Regions from separate parts of the Nocardioides sp. W7 genome, predicted to be linked through region 1. Evidence: riboswitches for the same ligand, from Rfam matches in the RefSeq annotation. Region 1 holds a riboswitch; the other holds the start of a gene.

The links. Region 1 has a riboswitch for FMN ahead of MUB56_RS14510 (6,7-dimethyl-8-ribityllumazine synthase). Riboswitches for the same ligand answer to the same signal wherever they lie in the genome.
Region 2: another riboswitch for FMN. It lies ahead of ribD (bifunctional diaminohydroxyphosphoribosylaminopyrimidine deaminase/5-amino-6-(5-phosphoribosylamino)uracil reductase RibD); the one in region 1 lies ahead of MUB56_RS14510 (6,7-dimethyl-8-ribityllumazine synthase).

Annotation. Positions count from the first base shown of each region.
Region 1 is NZ_CP095078.1:3,054,810-3,063,654, reverse strand. It holds gene istA (IS21 family transposase) at 1-151, opposite strand, end outside; partial or broken gene MUB56_RS14535 (sigma-70 family RNA polymerase sigma factor) at 458-880, opposite strand; gene MUB56_RS14530 (TetR/AcrR family transcriptional regulator) at 1,037-1,615, opposite strand; gene MUB56_RS14525 (SDR family oxidoreductase) at 1,701-2,417, shown strand; gene MUB56_RS14520 (pseudouridine synthase) at 2,486-3,424, opposite strand; gene MUB56_RS14515 (hypothetical protein) at 3,606-4,328, shown strand; gene MUB56_RS14510 (6,7-dimethyl-8-ribityllumazine synthase) at 4,521-5,009, opposite strand; FMN riboswitch at 5,083-5,244, opposite strand; gene MUB56_RS14505 (amino acid permease) at 5,283-6,785, opposite strand; gene MUB56_RS14500 (hypothetical protein) at 6,784-7,023, shown strand; gene MUB56_RS14495 (response regulator transcription factor) at 7,042-7,701, opposite strand; gene MUB56_RS14490 (histidine kinase) at 7,698-8,845, opposite strand, start outside.
Region 2 is NZ_CP095078.1:3,183,400-3,192,244, forward strand. It holds gene katG (catalase/peroxidase HPI) at 1-1,288, shown strand, start outside; gene rpe (ribulose-phosphate 3-epimerase) at 1,386-2,048, shown strand; FMN riboswitch at 2,215-2,372, shown strand; gene ribD (bifunctional diaminohydroxyphosphoribosylaminopyrimidine deaminase/5-amino-6-(5-phosphoribosylamino)uracil reductase RibD) at 2,463-3,518, shown strand; gene MUB56_RS15115 (riboflavin synthase) at 3,520-4,149, shown strand; gene MUB56_RS15120 (bifunctional 3,4-dihydroxy-2-butanone-4-phosphate synthase/GTP cyclohydrolase II) at 4,146-5,408, shown strand; gene ribH (6,7-dimethyl-8-ribityllumazine synthase) at 5,405-5,893, shown strand; gene MUB56_RS15130 (response regulator) at 5,901-6,278, opposite strand; gene MUB56_RS15135 (hypothetical protein) at 6,275-6,877, opposite strand; gene MUB56_RS15140 (pyruvoyl-dependent arginine decarboxylase) at 6,862-7,365, opposite strand; gene MUB56_RS15145 (ATP-binding protein) at 7,362-8,845, opposite strand, start outside.

The sequences.
Region 1 (8,845 bases):
CCGGCCGCTCGTAACGCGGGGCACCGACGTCGCGCAGCGCCTTCCGCACCGTGTTCTTCGAGATCCCCATCGACCTGGCGATCACCTTGATCGGCACTCCCTCCGCACGGTGCAACCGGCGGATCTCAGCCCAGTCCTCCACTGACAACACTCCGCATCCCCCTGCCTCGAGATGAGGACAGGGTCTCGGAGGGGGTCAGTTTTCAGTTGCCGTTCGGGGGTCAGTTTTCACGTGCCGTCGACACGACAGGCGGCGGACCGGCCACGAGCGCGAGCGCTACCTTCTCGTAGCCGCCTATCCAGCCCTGCCGCGAGGACGGCAGATCCGAACATCGGACGGCTTGTCAATATCGGGACTGAAGTCCACCAAGGGAGAAAGTGAGCCCGGGAGAGTACTCAGGCGAAACGCCCCATAGGCAGCCAACCGCCGAATAGAGGACTGCTAGAGCCGCACCGGCTATCGCGGCATCGAGATATCGGGCGCCGCGCCGACCGCGTGGCGCAGGGCGATTCGGGCACGGTGGTGCCGGCTTCGGACGGTCCCCTCCGGGAGTCCGAGGATCTGAGCGGCTTCCTTCTGGGTGAAGCCGTCCCAGTAGGTGAGGCGAATGATCTCCTGATCGAGCTGGTCGAGAATCCCCAGGACGGTGTGGAGCTCGGAGTCCTGCGCGTTGGCGGACCTGTTTGGCCGTGCCGCCAATTCCGCGCGGAGCTTGTCCCGCAGGGCACTGTGCCGGCGAACCGTACGTCGATACGTCGAAAGCACCCGTCGCGCGATGCCGAACATCCACATGCGAGCCGCGGTGTCGTCGCCCGGAAGAGTGCGAGCCTTGCGCCAGACCACCAACGCCCTCTCCGCCAGGAGGTCGGCGGCGTCCTCAGGTCGGTGCGTCGATAGAAGTAGCCCAGCAGGTCAGCCGCGATGGCCTCGAGTACGGCAGCGACGTGGCCCATCGACGCCTCCGGAGTTCGCACAGGACATGGAGGAGCCGCTGAAGACCGGGCCGCTCGCTCCCTTGGGCCTGACGCGCTCGTCTCAGGAACTGCCCGCCAGGCGATCGTGTGCCGGCGCGGGCAAGGCCGCCATCGCAGTCTCTGCGATGCCCAGGAGGTCGTCGGTGCTGCCGCCGTCGCGGGCACAGCCGGACATACCGCGCAGGACGGCCACGAGGAACGAGGCGAGGTGGTCGGTGTTCGTCGTGGCTGCGAGATCATGGTCCCGGACCCCTTGGTCGAGCCGGTCCTTGAGTCGCCGGCGAAGGACCTCGCGCTGCGTTTCGAGCCGCGGCTCGGTCAGCAGGAGGCACCCGGCAGGCGTTGCCGGGTCGGTGTGGGCGTGTGCGGTGTCGTCGAACACCTGAGCGATGGCCTCGCGCGCGTTCGGCAGCGCCGCAGCACGGTCGACCGCCTCGCACGTGCGCTGGAAGTACACCGCTGAGGCCTCCTCGAAGAGGCGACGCTTGTCGCCGAACGCCGCGTAGAGGCTGGGGGGTGTCACACCCATGGCCGAGGTCAGCATCGCGACGGAGGTCTCCTCGTAACCCGCGCGCCAGAACTGTTCGAGAGCTGCTCCGAGCGCGGCATCGCGATCGAAGCTCCGCGGTCGGCCGGCCATGTCGGCGAGCATAACGTATCGATCGCTACAGAACGTGGTACCGTCCGAACGTCAATCAATAGTGATCGCTACAGAATAGGTAGTCATGGACGTCAGAGGTGCGGTGGTGCTCGTCACCGGAGCGAACCGGGGCATTGGTGCCGAGTTCGTCGAGCAGTTGAAGAAGCGTGGAGCGGCGAAGATCTACGCCGCCGCTCGCGATGCGGGCGCGATCGACGCCGACGGCGTGCACCCGCTCGAGCTCGACATCACGAGCGCCGGGCAGATCGAAGCGGCCGCCGCCGCGGCGGGTGATGTTCAGGTGCTCGTCAACAATGCCGGCATCTCCACCGGAACTTCGCTCGTCGCCGGGGACGAGGCGACGATCCGCCGCGAGATGGACACGAACTTCTACGGTCCGTTGCTCATGACTCGTGCGTTCGCCCCCATCCTGGGATCCAACGGCGGTGGCGCGATACTCAACGTCATCTCGGCACTGTCATGGTTCACCGCTCCGAGCGCCGGTGCGTACGCTGCGTCGAAGGCTGCGGCCTGGATGCTGACCGACAGCACTCGACTCGAGCTCGCCGCACAAGGTACGCATGTCGTCGCCGTGCACATGGGGCTGGTCGACACCGACATGGCCAAGGCCGTGGAGGCGCCGAAGATCGCGCCGTCGGATCTGGCGAGTGCCGGTCTCGACGCCATCGAGTCGGGTGCACAGGAAGTGCTGGCGGACGACTGGGCAAAGTTCATCAAGTCCGGGCTCACCCTCGACCCGAAGGTGCGATACGAGCAGATCTTCGCCGCCCTGGGAGCCTGAGCAGAACTGCTTCGCGTCTGCTGAGGTGACCTCTCGCCTCGACGAGACTGCGTCGAGGCGATGGCCGCTCATCGGCCCGGATCGCCGAGAGCACTGTCGAGCGGCAGGCTGCGGGGGCTCACGAACCGGCGCAGGACCCCGTCGACGGGGTCGGCGTACTCGAGCTCGCTGGCCAGCAGCTGCAGCGGTCGCGTGAAGTCGTCGACGTCGACCTGGAGGTCGAGCGGGTAGAGCGGGTCGTCGACGATCGGGGCGCCGAGATCGCGCAGGTGCAGCCGGAGCTGGTGCGTGCGTCCGGTGCGCGGGGTGAGGCGGTAGACCGCGAGGGCGCCACGGCGTTCCTCGAGCTCCACCCGGGTCTCGGCGTTGACCGGCCCGTCCGCCACGACCTCGGCGCGCCCGGTGCCGGGGATCGCAGCGATGTGGTTGCGGACGGTGGTCGGTGCCTCCAGGTCGCCACGCCACGGTGCCAGGGCACGGTAGGTCTTGCGCACCGTGCCCTGCGCGAACATCGCATGGTAGGCCCCGCGCCACTCCGTCCCGGTCGCGCAGACCACCAGGCCCGAGGTGACCCGGTCGAGACGGTGCATCGGGGTCAGCTCCGGCAGCCCGAGCTCCTCGCGCAGGCGCACGACGAGGCTCTGCGTCACGTGCCGCCCGCGCGGGACCGTCGAGAGGAACGCCGGCTCGTCGACCACCACGACGCGCTCGTCGCGGTGGACGACGGTGAGCGGTCCGGGTACGACGGGCTCCTCGCGCAGGTCGCGGTGGAACCAGACGAACGTGTGCGCGCGGTAGGGGTCGGCGTCGGCGACCGGCCGACCATCGGCGTACACGAACCGCTCGGTGGCCAGCATCGACTCGACCTCGACGCGCGCGTCGACGTGGTCCCGCAGCCACGCCCCCATGCTCCCCCAGCCTGCGGGTCGCTCCGGGTCGCGGTGCGGCGTGCACACCCACGCCGCACTCAGCCCGTGCCGGCGCGGCAGCGGGGAGCGTGGGGGCACGGCGCGATCCTACGGACCGGTCGGCGAGTCTCCGGGCAGGTTCGACGAGCGAATCGGTTTCCTGGCCGCCCCCGCGGGCATCACTGACTAAGAGGTCTGCCGAATCCTCTGACGCCGTCGAGCGGCGACCTGTCCGAACCGTAAGGGGACCGTTTACATGCGTTCAGTTCGTTCCGCCCGAATGGCCGTCGCCGCAGTCGCGACGGTCAGTCTTCTCGCCCTGAGCGCCTGCTCGGGTGACTCCGACTCCGAGTCCGACGAGGAGCCGCGGGCAGAAGAGAGCAGCGCCTCGTCCGAGGAGCCCACCGAGGACGCGCCCGCCGAGTCCGAGGAGCCCACGGAGTCTGAAGACGCCGCTCCCGCGGGCGCGGAGGGCCAGCCGGCCTGGGCGCGCCCGGTCACCACCGGTGGCGACCTCATCTCGACCATCGAGGTCGGCGACGTCACCGTCGAGGTGTACCAGGTGAGCACCGCGAAGGCGACGGAGGACGGCAACTTCGCGGACCCCGACACCAACAAGCCGCTGCTGGCGAAGGGTGACGACGTCGTGTTCGTCAACTACGTGGTGACGAACAACGGTGAGGCCATCGACCTGGGTTCCAGCCTCGTCAACATCTCGGCTCGCTACGACGACTGGCAGTGGCTGCAGGGCATGGACGGGGTCACCGACGACGCCCTGTACGAAGCGCAGGGCGTGAACGACGACGTGTTCGCTGACGGGTCCTACGTCGACCCGTCGATCTACACGTTCGGTCCCGGCGAGCAGTACTCGTACGGGGAGAACTTCAAGTACCAGGCCGGCTCCCCGATCACCTTCGAGGCGTCGATCACGCCGGTCGACGCGGAGGGCGAGCTGCTCCACGACCAGAATGTCGAGGGCGAAGGAACCGGCACGATCTCCTGACCGGCCGCGCTCGGACGCCGGCCTGCGTCGACCGGCGCAGGCCGGCGGGAGGATGGCGCGTGCACTCCCTGCGGGCGCTCGGATCCCACCTGCGAGGTAGCGGTGCCGTGAAGCGGTCGATCGTCGACCTCGGGACTGGCGCGGCCAGACCCACCTGATCAAGCCCCAGGTGATCGCGCCGGTGGTGACCGACTACCTGCTCGGCAGCTGAGCGGGCTCTTCGTCGCCCGTCGCAGCACTGCCGGGCAGGGCGAGCACAGCCAGAGCCGCGGCACCGAGCTCCGCGCCCTTGGCTCGGAAGTGGCGGGTGAAGTAGGCGAGGTGCTCCTCGTGCTCGTGGAAGTGCAACGGTGTCAGCACTCCGGACAGCACCGGCACATCGGTGGCGAGCTGGACCCGCATCAGGCCGTCGACCACGGCCGAGGCGACGTACTCGTGCCGGTAGATCCCACCGTCTACCACGAGGCCGCACGCGGCGATGGCGGCGTACCTCCCGCTGCTCGCGAGTCTCTGGACGGCCAGCGGGATCTCGAAGGCGCCGGGCACCTCGACGACCTCCGGCCGGGCATGCCCGGCGGCGGTGACCGTGGCGATGAATCCCTCGACGGCCTCGTTGACGATGTCGGCGTGCCAGCGGGATGCGACCACGGCGATCCGGTGGGGCGTGGGTGCCTGCGACATGTGAACTGCCTCCTTGTCTCGTCGCTCACCCAGGGCGATACGACGAGCGGAGCAGACAGAGTCAGACCGTACGCCGCGTTCTCTCTCATCCGGACTATGACCGTCGGCTCCGGAGTCACACCGGATCTGCTGACCCCTCCGGCCTGAGCCGGAAGGCGCTCGCGGGCTGCGATGACCGGATCGTCCGGTCGTCTTCACCGCCGGTGGGGAGTTTCACCCCGCCCTGAGAACGTTGCGACGCAGACTATCGGAAGGCGTCGCCCGGTCGTCGCCTCAGCGCCCGTCCGAGGTGGCGGCCGCCTCCCGCTCGCGCCGGCCGACCCGGCTGTGGGTGCGGCCGTAGCCGGCGTAGACCAGCACTCCGAGCGCCATCCAGATCCCGAACCGCAGCCAGGTCTCGCCCGAGAGGTTGATCATCAGGTAGAGGCACAGCACGGTCGCCAGCGCCGCCACGACATACACCGCCGGTGTGCGGAACGAGCGGTCCAGGTCGGGCCGGGTCCGGCGCAGGATCGCGACGCCGATGCTGACCAGGATGAAGGCGAACAGGGTGCCGATGTTGACCAGGTTGGCCAGCGTCGCCAGGTCGACGAAGCCCGCGATCGCCGCGACCACCAGGCCGGTGATCAGGGTGATCCGGTACGGCGTGCCGTAGCGCGGGTGCACCTTCGCCAGGCCCCGCGGCAGCAGGCCGTCGCGCGCCATCGCGAACGCGACCCGGCTCTGGCCCATGATCAGGATCATCGCCACCGCGACCAGGCCGATGCAGGCGCCGACCGAGATCAGGTCGCCCATCCAGCTGACACCGGCCGCGTCGAAGGCGGTCGCGAGCGGTGCGGCGTCGTCCGGGTCGATGTCGCGGTAGTCCTGGACCCCGGTGACGACCAGGCTGACGGCGGCGTACAGGACGGTGACGACGGCGAGCGAGCCGAGGATGCCGATCGGGACGTCGCGCTGGGGGTTCTTGGCCTCCTCGGCCGTGGTCGCGACCACGTCGAAGCCGATGAACGCGAAGAACACGACGGCCGCGCCCGAGACGACCCCGGCGATCCCGAAGATGGCCGGCTCGATGCCGAAGATGCTGGTCACGAGGGGCAGGTCGAGGAAGCCGCCCGCGGACTCGGGCGTCGGCTGCGACTCGGGGATGAACGGCACCCAGTTGCCGGGGTCGACCAGGGTGATGCCGACGACGATCACCGTCGCGACCACGGCCAGCTTGATCGCGACGATCACCTGGTTGACCCGGCTGGAGAGCTTGGTGCCGCGGATCAGCAGCACCATGATCGCGAGCGACACCACGACGGCCGGTAGGTCGACGACGCCCCCGGAGGCCGACCCGATCTCGGCGGGCACCTCCAACGGCGTGCCGGCCAACAGCTCCTGCAGGTAGCCCGAGAAGCTCACCGCCAGCGCCGAGGCGCCGATCGTGAACTCCAGGGCCAGGTCCCAGCCGATGATCCAGGCGATCAGCTCGCCGAAGCTGGCGTAGCTGAAGGTGTAGGCGCTGCCCGCCACCGGCACGGTCGAGGCGAACTCGGCGTAGCAGAGCCCGGCCAGCCCGCAGGCCACGGCCGCGATCAGGAACGACAGCGCCAGCGCGGGGCCGGAGTGGGAGGCCGCGACGGTGCCGGTCAGCACGAAGATGCCGGCGCCGATCACGACGCCGATGCCGAAGACCACGAGGTCGAGAGCGCCCAGCTCCTTGCGGAGCCGGTGGTCGGGGTCGTCGGTGTCGGCGATCGCCTGCTCGACGGACTTGGTGCGGAACACGCTCATGACGAATCCCCTACCCGAGGTCGGGCCGCGGCACGCGCGTCATCCGCCACGGCGCGCGCGGCGGCCACCGTCGTACGCCGCCGTACGCCGTTTGCGGCGTCCGGAAGTCGGGCACTCCGGGGTCACCCGCCTCCCGCTCAGGGAGCACCACCGATCGGAGACCTTCGTGAACACTCGCACCATCGCCGTCGCCGCCCTGGTCATCGCCGTCATCCTGCTGCTGTTCCTGCTGCTCTGACCCGGGTCGGGCCGGCCGTCAGGCGCCGCCGAGGCCGGCCTCCCGGGCGCGGATGATCACGTCGGCCCGGTCGGTGGCCTGCAGCTTCGCGAGGATGTTCGAGACGTTGTTGCGCACCGTCTTCGGCGCGAGGTAGAGCTCGGCGGCGATCTGGGCGTTGTTGCGGCCCGCCGCGATCAGGTCGAGGATCTCCAGCTCCCGCTCGGTCAACTGCGGGAACGCCGAGCGGTCCGGGGTCGACGATCCCGAGAGCAGATCGGAGATCCGGGCCGCCAGGGAGGCCCCGAACACGAGGCCGCCCGCGTGCACCGTCGAGATGGCCCGGGCCACCTCGTCCTGGCTGGCGCCCTTGACGAGGTAACCCCGGGCACCGGCCCGCATCGCGGCCAGCACGGTGCCGTCCTCCTCGCCCATCGTGAACACCAGGACCCGGGTCTCCGGCAGCTCCGTACCGAGCCGCCGGGTCGCCTCGATGCCGTTCATCTGGGGCATCTGCAGGTCCATCACGACCACGTCCGGGCGGTGCTCGACCGCGAGGGTCACCGCCTCCGCGCCGTCGGCCGCGGTGCCGACCACCGTCACCGACGGCTGGGTGCCCAGCAGCGAGGCCAGCCCGTCGCGGAAGACCGGGTGGTCGTCGGCGATCAGCACCCGAACGGGCCCGCTCGTCTCGCTCATGCCATCTCCTCGATCCTGGTCTCCTCGACCACCAGGCTCAGCGGCAGCCAGGCGCGCACCCGGGTGCCGCCCCCGGGCGGACAGGTGATCTCCGTGCGACCCCCGAGCTCGTCGGCCCGCTCGCGGATGGAGCGCAGGCCCACCCCCGCCGTGACCTCGGGCGCGATCCCGGTGCCGTCGTCGGTGACCTCGACGAGCAGGGCGCCCGGCACCACCGCCAGCCGGACGACGGCGCGCCCGGCGCCCGCGTGCCGGGCGGTGTTGGCGAGCGCCTCCGAGGCGATCCGGTAGGCCGCCACCTCGACGGCAGCGGGTAGCGGCGGCAGGTCCTCGGCCTCGACGGCCGCGGTCAGTGCGCTCGAGCTCAGCCGCTCCGCCTGCTGGCGCAGCGCGGCGAGCAGGCCCAGGTCGTCGAGTGCCGGCGGGCGCAGCCCGTGCACGAGCCGTCGTACGTCGGCGAGCGCGTCGGTGATCTCCTGCCGCGACTGGGCCAGCAGCCGGCGGCTGGTCTCCGGGTCGCGGTCCAGGGCGTTGCCGGCGGCGTCCAGGCGCATCGCCACGCCGCCCAGCGCCGGACCCAGCCCGTCGTGCAGGTCGCGGCGGATCCGTCGCCGGTCCTCCTCGCGGGCCAGCACGAGCTGCTCGCGGGAGGCCTGCAGGTCCTCGGCCAGCCGGCTGCTGCGGACCGCCATCGCCGCCTGCCGCACTACGTCGAAGAGCAGCGCCTGGTCGCGCTTGGAGAGCATCGAGCGGACGCCGCGCGCGGGCAGCTCCAGCAGCCCGACCTCATCGGCTCCGTAGCGGATCGGCACCTCGCGGGTCTCGCCGGGCGCCGTGCCGTGCGTGGCCTCGATGGTGCCGCCGCCGTGCCGGAACACCTCGACCCGCACGAAGCCCAGCTTGAACGCCTCCGCGAGCTCGGCGGCGAGCGCCGGCAGCTGGCGGCGTACGTCGCCGTACTCCTCGAGGCGGGCGGCGAGCTCGGTCACCACGGCGTAGCGGTCGCCGCGGCGCCCGACGAGCACGCGTCGTACGACGGCGCCGGCCCAGGTGCGCAGCGGCCCGTAGATCGTGACCGCGAGGAGCAGCACCAGCAGCGTGGCGTCCTTCTCGGAGAGCCGCTCCCCCAGCACGCCGTCGAGCA
Region 2 (8,845 bases), 130 kb from region 1:
GGGTGCGGACGCCATCACCTCGGGCCTCGAGGTCACCTGGACCTCGACCCCGACGCGGTGGAGCAACGACTTCTTCAAGTTCCTCTTCAAGTACGAGTGGGAGCTCACCAAGAGCCCCGCCGGCGCCTTCCAGTGGGTGGCCAAGGACGCCGAGGACATCGTCCCCGGCCCGGCCTCGGACTCCCCGAAGCGCAAGCCGACCATGCTGACCAGCGACCTGGCGCTCCGCTTCGACCCGGAGTACGAGAAGATCTCGCGCCGGTTCCTGGAGAACCCCAACGAGTTCGCGCTGGCCTTCGGCAAGGCCTGGTACAAGCTGCTGCACCGCGACATGGGTCCGGTCGACCGCTACCTCGGTCCCTGGGTTCCGGAGCCGCAGCTGTGGCAGGACCCGGTCCCGGCGGTTGCGGGCGAGCTCGTCGGCGACGCAGACATCGCGTCGCTGAAGGCGAAGGTCCTGGAGTCCGGCCTCTCGGTCTCCGAGCTGATCGGCACCGCCTGGGCATCGGCGGCGACGTTCCGCTCCACCGACAAGCGCGGCGGAGCCAACGGCGCGCGGATCCGCCTGGAGCCGCAGCGCAACTGGGCGGTCAACGAGCCCGAGCAGCTGGCGACCGTGCTCGAGAAGCTCGAGGGCATCCAGGCCGAGTTCAACGCGGCCGGCGGCGCCCAGGTCTCCCTGGCCGACCTGATCGTGCTGGCCGGCAACGCGGCCGTCGAGAAGGCCGCGAAGGACGCCGGTGTGGAGATCGCCGTGCCGTTCCATGCGGGCCGCGGTGACGCCACGCAGGAGCTGACCGACGCCGACTCCTTCCGCGTCCTCGAGCCGCGGGCCGACGGCTTCCGCAACTACCTGCGGGCCGGCGAGAAGCTCCAGCCGGAGAAGCTGCTGGTCGAGCGCGCCTACCTGCTCAACCTCACCGCACCGGAGATGACCGTGCTCGTCGGTGGCCTCCGCGCCCTCGGCGGCAACGTCGGCGGGGCCCAGCACGGCGTGCTCACCGACCGACCCGGCGCCCTCACCAACGACTTCTTCGCCAACCTCCTCGCGCCCGGCGCCCGGTGGAAGGCCTCGGAGTCGGAGGAGAACGTCTACGAGATCCGCGACGCCGCGACCGACGAGCTGAAGTGGACGGCCACCGCCGTCGACCTGATCTTCGGCTCCAACTCGCAGCTGCGGGCCCTCGCCGAGGTCTACGCCAGCGAGGACGCCCGCGAGAAGTTCGTGGCCGACTTCGTCGCCGCCTGGACCAAGGTCATGGAGCTCGACCGCTTCGACCTGGCCTGAGTCACCGCTCCACCGCACGACCCGCGAGAGCCCGGTCGGTCCGTCGAGGACCGGCCGGGCTCTCCGGCGTCCGGACCGGCACCTAGAATCGCCGCCCGTGGGCCACATCCAGATCACCCCGAGCATCCTGAACGCCGACTTCGCCGCCCTGGGCTCGGAGGTGGCGCGCATTCCCAGTGCCGACTGGGTGCACGTCGACGTGATGGACAACCACTTCGTCCCCAACCTGACCTTCGGCCCGACGATGGTCGAGGCGCTCGCGCGCAGCACCGACGTACCGCTCGACGCGCACCTGATGATCAACGATCCCGACCGGCACGCTCCGACGTACGCCGAGGCGGGCTGCGGCTCGGTCACCTTCCATGTGGAGGCCGCGGCGGCTCCGGTGCGGCTGGCCCGCGAGATCCGTGCCGCAGGGGCGCGGGCGAGCATGGCGCTGCGGCCGGCGACGCCCGTCGAGCCGTACGAGGACCTGCTGCCCGAGCTCGACATGCTCCTGCTGATGACAGTCGAGCCCGGCTTCGGCGGTCAGAAGTTCCTCGACCTGGTGCTGCCCAAGATCCGGCGCGCCCGCGCACTGATGGCCAAGCACGGCGTCGAGACCTGGCTGCAGGTCGACGGCGGCGTCTCGCTGGAGACGATCGAACGCTGCGCCGAGGCCGGCGCCGACGTCTTCGTGGCCGGCTCGGCCGTCTACTCCGCCGACGACCCGGACGCGATGGTCGGCGCCCTGCGCTCGGCAGCCGAGGCCGCCCGCTGAGCCTGCTGCACGGCTGAGGGCAGGATCTGCTCGGGCGGCGCGAACGCTCCTCCACAGGCGCCGCCCAGGCCCACCCCGGCCCGAGCAGCGAATTCCACGTGGTGAGTGCCACAGCCGAGCGGCAGACGTGATGTGGCAGACTCGGCTCCGACGAGTTGTGTACAGCTCGCGTGCTCTGGGGTCGGTGTAATTCCGAGCCGGCGGTGACTGATCGAGTCCTTCGTGGCTCGCTCGGAAGTCCGCGACCCGATCGCAGCCAGCGATCGGCTGACCAGGTGAGAATCCTGGACCGACGGTGAAAGTCCGGATGGGAAGCGCACGCAAGGTGACACGGCGACGCCCCGTCTTCCACGACGAGCGCGTCGCGGTGTCACGTCAGCCCCGGAGTCCGTGAGCAGACCGGACGGAGGGCGAATGGGCTTCACGGATGCCGAGCGCAGCGCGATGGCGCGCGCCCTGGTGCTCGCGGCGACGCCCGGCGTACCGCTCGGACCGAACCCACGGGTCGGCTGCGTGCTGCTCGCCGACGACGGCAGCACCCTCGCCGAGGGCTACCACCGCGGGGCCGGTACGCCCCACGCCGAGGCCGATGCGCTCGCGCGGGCCGGTGATGCCGCCCGCGGCACGACCGCGGTCGTGACCCTCGAGCCGTGCAACCACACCGGCCGCACCGGTCCGTGCGCGCAGGCCCTGGTCGCCGCAGGGGTACGACGCGTCGTGTTCGCCCAGTCCGACCCCAACCCGGTGGCCCGCGGGGGAGCGGCGACCCTCGCGGCTGCCGGCATCGAGGTCGAGCGCGGCCTGCTCGAGGACGAGTCCCGGGCGGTCAATCGGGTGTGGTCGTTCGCGATGGTGCACGCCCGCCCGTTCGTGACCTGGAAGTTCGCGACCACCCTGGACGGTCGCAGTGCCGCTGCCGACGGCACCAGCCGGTGGGTCAGCTCGCAGGCGGCGCGCCTCGACACCCACCGGCTGCGCTCGCGGTGCGACACGATGCTCGTCGGCACCAACACGATCGCCGTCGACGACCCGCTGCTGACCGTCCGCGACGAGCACGGCGTCGTGCTGCCGCACCAACCGCTGCGGGTGGTGATGGGGGAGCGCGACCTCGACCCGGCCAAGCGGGTGTTCGACCCTCAGCTGTCGGGTGGCGCCGAGACGCTGCACCTGCGCACCCGCGACCCGCACGCCGCGCTCGCGGACCTGTTCGCCCTCGACCGCCAGCACGTCTTACTGGAGGGCGGCCCGACCCTCGCCGCCGCCTTCGTCCAGGCCGGCCTGGTCGACGAGATCGTCGCCTACGTCGCCCCGATGTTCCTCGGCTCCGGTCCCAACGCCGTCGCCGACCTCGGAATCACCACGATCGCCGATGCGTTCCGTCCCGTGGTCACTGACGTGACCGTGCTCGACGGGATCGACGGCGAGCAACCCAACGTGCGTCTCTCGATGACGCCGCGAACGGAGACCTGACATGTTCACCGGAATCGTCGAGGAGCTCGGCACCGTCGAGGCGGTCGAGGACCAGATCGACGCGATCCGCCTCACCATCCGCGCGACCACCGTGCTGGAGGGGACCGGCCTGGGTGACTCCATCTCGGTCAACGGCTGCTGCCTGACCGTGGTCTCGATCGACGACGGCACCTGGACGGCCGACGTCATGAAGGAGACGCTCGAGAAGACCTCCATGGACAAGGTCCACCCCGGCGACCGGGTCAACCTCGAGCGCGCGGTCACCGCCGAGAAGCGCCTGGGCGGCCACATCGTCCAGGGCCACGTCGACGGCGTCGGACACGTCGTACGTCGCACCCCCAGCGAGCACTGGGAGGTCGTCGAGGTCTCGCTGCCCGCCGACGTGAAGGGGGGCCTGGGCCGCTACCTCGTCGACAAGGGCTCGATCACCGTCGACGGCGTCAGCCTGACCGTCGTCGAGGCCGGCCCGGAGTCGTTCACCATCAGCCTGATCCCGGAGACCCTGGCCCGCACCACCCTGGGCTTCCGCGGCCCGGGCGACCGGGTCAACCTCGAGGCCGACATCCTCGCCAAGCACGTCGAGAAGCTGCTCGCCGCGCACACCCCGCAGAAGCAGGAGAACAACTCATGAGCCACCGGGTCCGACTCGACAGCGTCGAGCGCGCCATCGCCGACATCGCCGCAGGCAAGGCCGTCGTGGTCGTCGACGACGAGGACCGCGAGAACGAGGGCGACATCATCTTCGCGGCGAGCAAGGCGACGCCGGAGCTGATGGCCTTCACCATCCGGCACTCCAGCGGCGTGATCTGCGTGCCGATGCCCGGCCACATGCTCGACCGGCTCGAGATCCCGCTGATGACGCCGCACAACAAGGACAAGCTGCGCACGGCGTACACGATCTCGGTCGACGCCCGCGACGGCGTCTCCACCGGCATCTCGGCCGCCGACCGCGCCCACACCGCGCGGGTCCTGGCCGACTCCGCCACCGAGCCGTGGGAGATCACCCGCCCGGGTCACGTCTTCCCGCTGCGCTACCGCGAGGGCGGCGTGCTGGCCCGCCGCGGCCACACCGAGGCGGCCGTCGACCTGGCGAAGCTCGCCGGCCTGACCCCGGCGGGCGTGCTGGTCGAGGTCGTCAACGACGACGGCACCATGAAGCGTGCCGGTGAGCTGCGCGAGTTCGCCGACGAGCACGGCCTGGCGATGATCTCCATCGAGGACCTGGTCAAGTACCGCCGCCGCCACGAGGTGCTGGTCGTCCGCGAGGCCGAGACCCGGCTGCCCACCCGGCACGGCGACTTCACGGCGTTCGGTTACCGGATCACCACCGACGACTCCGAGCACATCGCCCTCGTGTACGGCGACGTCAGCGGCCCGGACCCGGTGCTGACCCGCGTGCACTCCGAGTGCCTGACCGGCGACGTGTTCGGCAGCAGCCGCTGCGACTGCGGCCCGCAGCTCGACGAGGCCCTGGAGCGGATCGTCGCCGAGGGCCGCGGTGTCGTGGTCTACCTGCGCGGCCACGAGGGTCGGGGGATCGGGCTGGTCGCGAAGCTGCAGGCCTACCAGCTCCAGGACGGCGGCCGCGACACCGTGGACGCCAACCTCGACCTGGGGCTGCCGGCGGACGCCCGCCACTACGGCGCGGCCACCCAGGTGCTGAAGGACCTCAAGATCGACAGCGTGCGGCTGATGACCAACAACCCCGACAAGGTGAGCAACCTCGAGGACTACGGCATCTCCGTCGCCGAGCGGGTGCCGCTGACGCCGCACCCGAACGATCACAACATCGCCTACCTGCTGACCAAGCGCGACCGGATGGGCCACGTGCTGCCTGACCTGACGGTGACCACCGGGAGCGGGACCACCGAGAGCGGAGCCATCCGATGAGCGGAGCCGGAATCCCCACCCACCAGCCCGTCGACTGCCACGACCTGCGGGTCGCGGTCGTGGCCGCGAGCTGGCACGACCAGGTGATGGACGGCCTGCTGGCCGGAGCGGCGCGGGCGTTCGCCGACTTCAAGGTCGAGGCGCCCGTCGTCGTCCGGGTGCCGGGCACCTTCGAGCTGCCCGTGGTGGCCTCCGCGCTGGCCGCGCAGGGGTACGACGCCGTCGTCGCCCTGGGCGTGGTCGTCCGCGGCGGGACACCGCACTTCGACTATGTCTGCAACGCGGCCACCGACGGGCTGACCCGGGTCGCGCTCGACCACACCGTGGCGGTCGGCTTCGGCGTCCTCACCTGCGACGACGACCAGCAGGCGCTGGACCGCGCCGGCCTGGAGGGTTCGAAGGAGGACAAGGGGTACGAGGCCACCTCCGCCGCGCTGCTCACCGCGCAGACCCTCAAGCGGGTCAAGCGCGGCGACGGGGCCTGAGCCGGGCTCAGGTCCAGCCGAGCATCTCCGCGACCTGTGTGTGCAGGGTCATCGGGTCGAACGGCTTCGAGATGACCCCGGCGACGGCGATCTCGTTCCACACCTGCTTGTCGCCGACCTGCACCTTCGCGGTCAGCAGCACGACCGGGATGTCGCGGGTCGCGGGGTCCTCCTGCAGGTGCCGGAACGTCGTGGGCCCGTCCATGTCGGGCATCATCACGTCGAGCAGGACGACGTCGGGGTGGTGCTCGCGCGCCAGCGCGAGCGCCGCCACTCCACCGTCGGCGGGGATGACCTGCCAGCCGCCGACCGCCTCCAGCGCGATCTGGGTGATCTCCCGGATCGAGTCGTCGTCGTCGACGACCAGGGCCCTCGTGACGCTCACTGCGACTCCTTCGACGGGACCGTGCCGTCGAAGACGGCCGCGTAGTAGGTCTGCAGGTCGACCTCGGTCAGGGTCAGCCCCGCGTTGCGGTGCAGCAGCCGCTCGATGCTCGGGCCGAGCCCGACCACGCGGTCGTTGAAGGCGCACAGGTCGTAGCCGCAGACCGCCCGCTCCTCGACGAGGAGCTCGACGATGGTGGAGATCATCGCCTGGAACACCTGCGCCTGCCGACGCTGCTGGTCGACCAGGGTGAAGCCCAGATAGAACACCGCGTTGCGGGCGGTGTGGTCGGGGTAGTGGTGCGCGTAGTACTCCGGGCTGATCCACGGCACCGTGGACAGGTCCCGGGTGAGCGTCGACATGCCGATCAGCTCGCCCTCGGGGCTCCAGGCGAGGTACTTCATCACCCGCTCGTCGTACATCTCGTCCATGAACTCCTCCTCGTGGAGGAGCTGGCGGGCGACCGCGCGGGTCGCCAGCTCGCTGAACGTCCTGCGGTAGAGCTGGTAGTACCGGGTCGCCGTCTGCTCGTCGACGGCGGTCGCGACCGTGATGGTGAGGGCGCCCTGCGCCACCTGGCCGGTCACCGCTCGTCCCATCCGGCGACGGTGTACGCCGCCACGACCAGCGCGCAGACGGGCTTGTCGGTGCAGTGGGCGGTCGCGGTGGCGAACTGCACGGGGCCGTACCCACCGCCCCTGCTCTCGGTCATGTCGGCCAGGCTCAACGTGATCTGCTCGTGCAGCGACTCCTCACTGCCGGCGTGGTGCTCGACGAAGAGGCCCTTGCCGGTCTCCTCGTCGATGACCCAGCCGATACCCGCCCAGACGATCTTGCCCGGGCGATCGGCGTGCCCGACCGAGAGGACGCAGTACAGCCGGTCCCCGTGGGCGGCTTCGAGCACGTCGTTGGTGTGCGTGATCCGGCTCCCGGGCGGGATCACGGACGAGAGCGTGATCAGGTTCAGGTTGGCCACCCCGGCCTCCAGGAGGGCGCTGTCGAACGCGGCCAGCGGGGTACGACCCGAGCCGGTGCCCCGTCGCACGGTGATGTCGACGGAGACGTCGGCGGGAGGGGAGACGGTCATGAGTCACCTTCACTTTCTCGCCCGGTGAGGGCATTGACCAGGTCGAGGACCCGGTCTTCTAGAGCCTCCGGGCCCGATCGGCCCTTCGTCAGAAATACGGTCTTTCCGAGCTTGAGATCGCCCCGCTGGTGCTGTTCGACGTCGGCGGCGCTGTAGACCACCAGCGCGACGTCGGCGAGCAGGGAGCTGCGGCGGAACTCCGCGACGACCTGCGAGCCGTGCCCGTCGGGCAGCTGCAGGTCGAGCACGAGCACCTGGGGCACCACCTCGGCGCCGAGGCGGATGGCCTCGCTCGCCGTGCGGGCGTGGACGACGCGGAGGCCGTGGGGCGCGAGCAGGGCGGTGACGATGCTGGCCAGGTCGTCGTCGTCCTCGACGAGCAGGACCGTGGCGTCGGCGAGCCGACCCGCCAGGGCGGCCCCGATCGCGCCGAGCAGCCGCTCCTCCGTGACCGGCTTGATCAGCCAGTCCTTGGCCCACGTCCGCAGGCCGGGGTCGTCGTCCGGTCCGAGGCCCGAGACCACCACCACGGGGATCGCCCGGGTGCGGGGGTGCTCGCGCAGCTCGGCCACGACGTCGGCACCGGTCGTGCCGGGCATCCGGACGTCGAGCAGGATGAGCGCGGGACGCTCGGCGACGGCCCGGCTCACAGCCGTGCGTCCGTCGCTGACGCCGATGGAGCGGAACCCGTGCTGGACCAGCATGGCGGAGAGCGTGTCGACCGTCTCGGCGTCGTCGTCACACACCAGCACCAGGGGTGCGTCGCTCGGGCCGTGCCCGGGCGCCGACCGGTGGGCCGTCGGGAGCGAGAAGCGCACCGTGGTGCCGGAGTTGACCGTGCTCTCGGCCCAGATCCGGCCCCCGTGCCGCTCGACGATCCCGCGGCTGATCGCCAGGCCCAGGCCCGTGCCGCCCTTCTGCCGGGCGTCGGAGGAATCGACCTGCTCGAACCGCTCGAAGACCGTCTCGAGCTTGTCCTCGGGGATGCCGCGGCCGTTGTCGTGCACGGCGAAGACGACGAAACGGCCGTCCTCGTGCGCCTCCAGGGTCACGATGCTGTCGCGTTCGGAGAACTTCAGCGCGTTGCCCAGCAGGTTCGTCAGCGTCTGGACCACCCGGTCCCGGTCGGCGACGACCCGACCCTCGACCCGGCCGAGCGCGACCCGGACGCCGCTGGTCCGCGCGAGACCGGCGAGTTCGGTCGCCGAGGCCGCGAGGAGGTCGGCTGCCTCGAGGGTCGTCAGGTCCATCGGTCGGGTGCCGGACTCGATGCGCTCCAGATCGAGGATGTCGTTGATCAGCCGGGTCAACCGCTCGCTGCTCTCCAGGGCGATCGCGGTCAGCGACTGGGCGCGCGGCTCGAGGGCACCCACGCTGCCGCTGGCCAGCAGACCCAGGGAGCCGCGGATCGACGTCAGCGGGGTGCGCAGCTCGTGGCTCACCACGGAGAGGAACTCGTTCTTCATCCGGTCGACCTCCT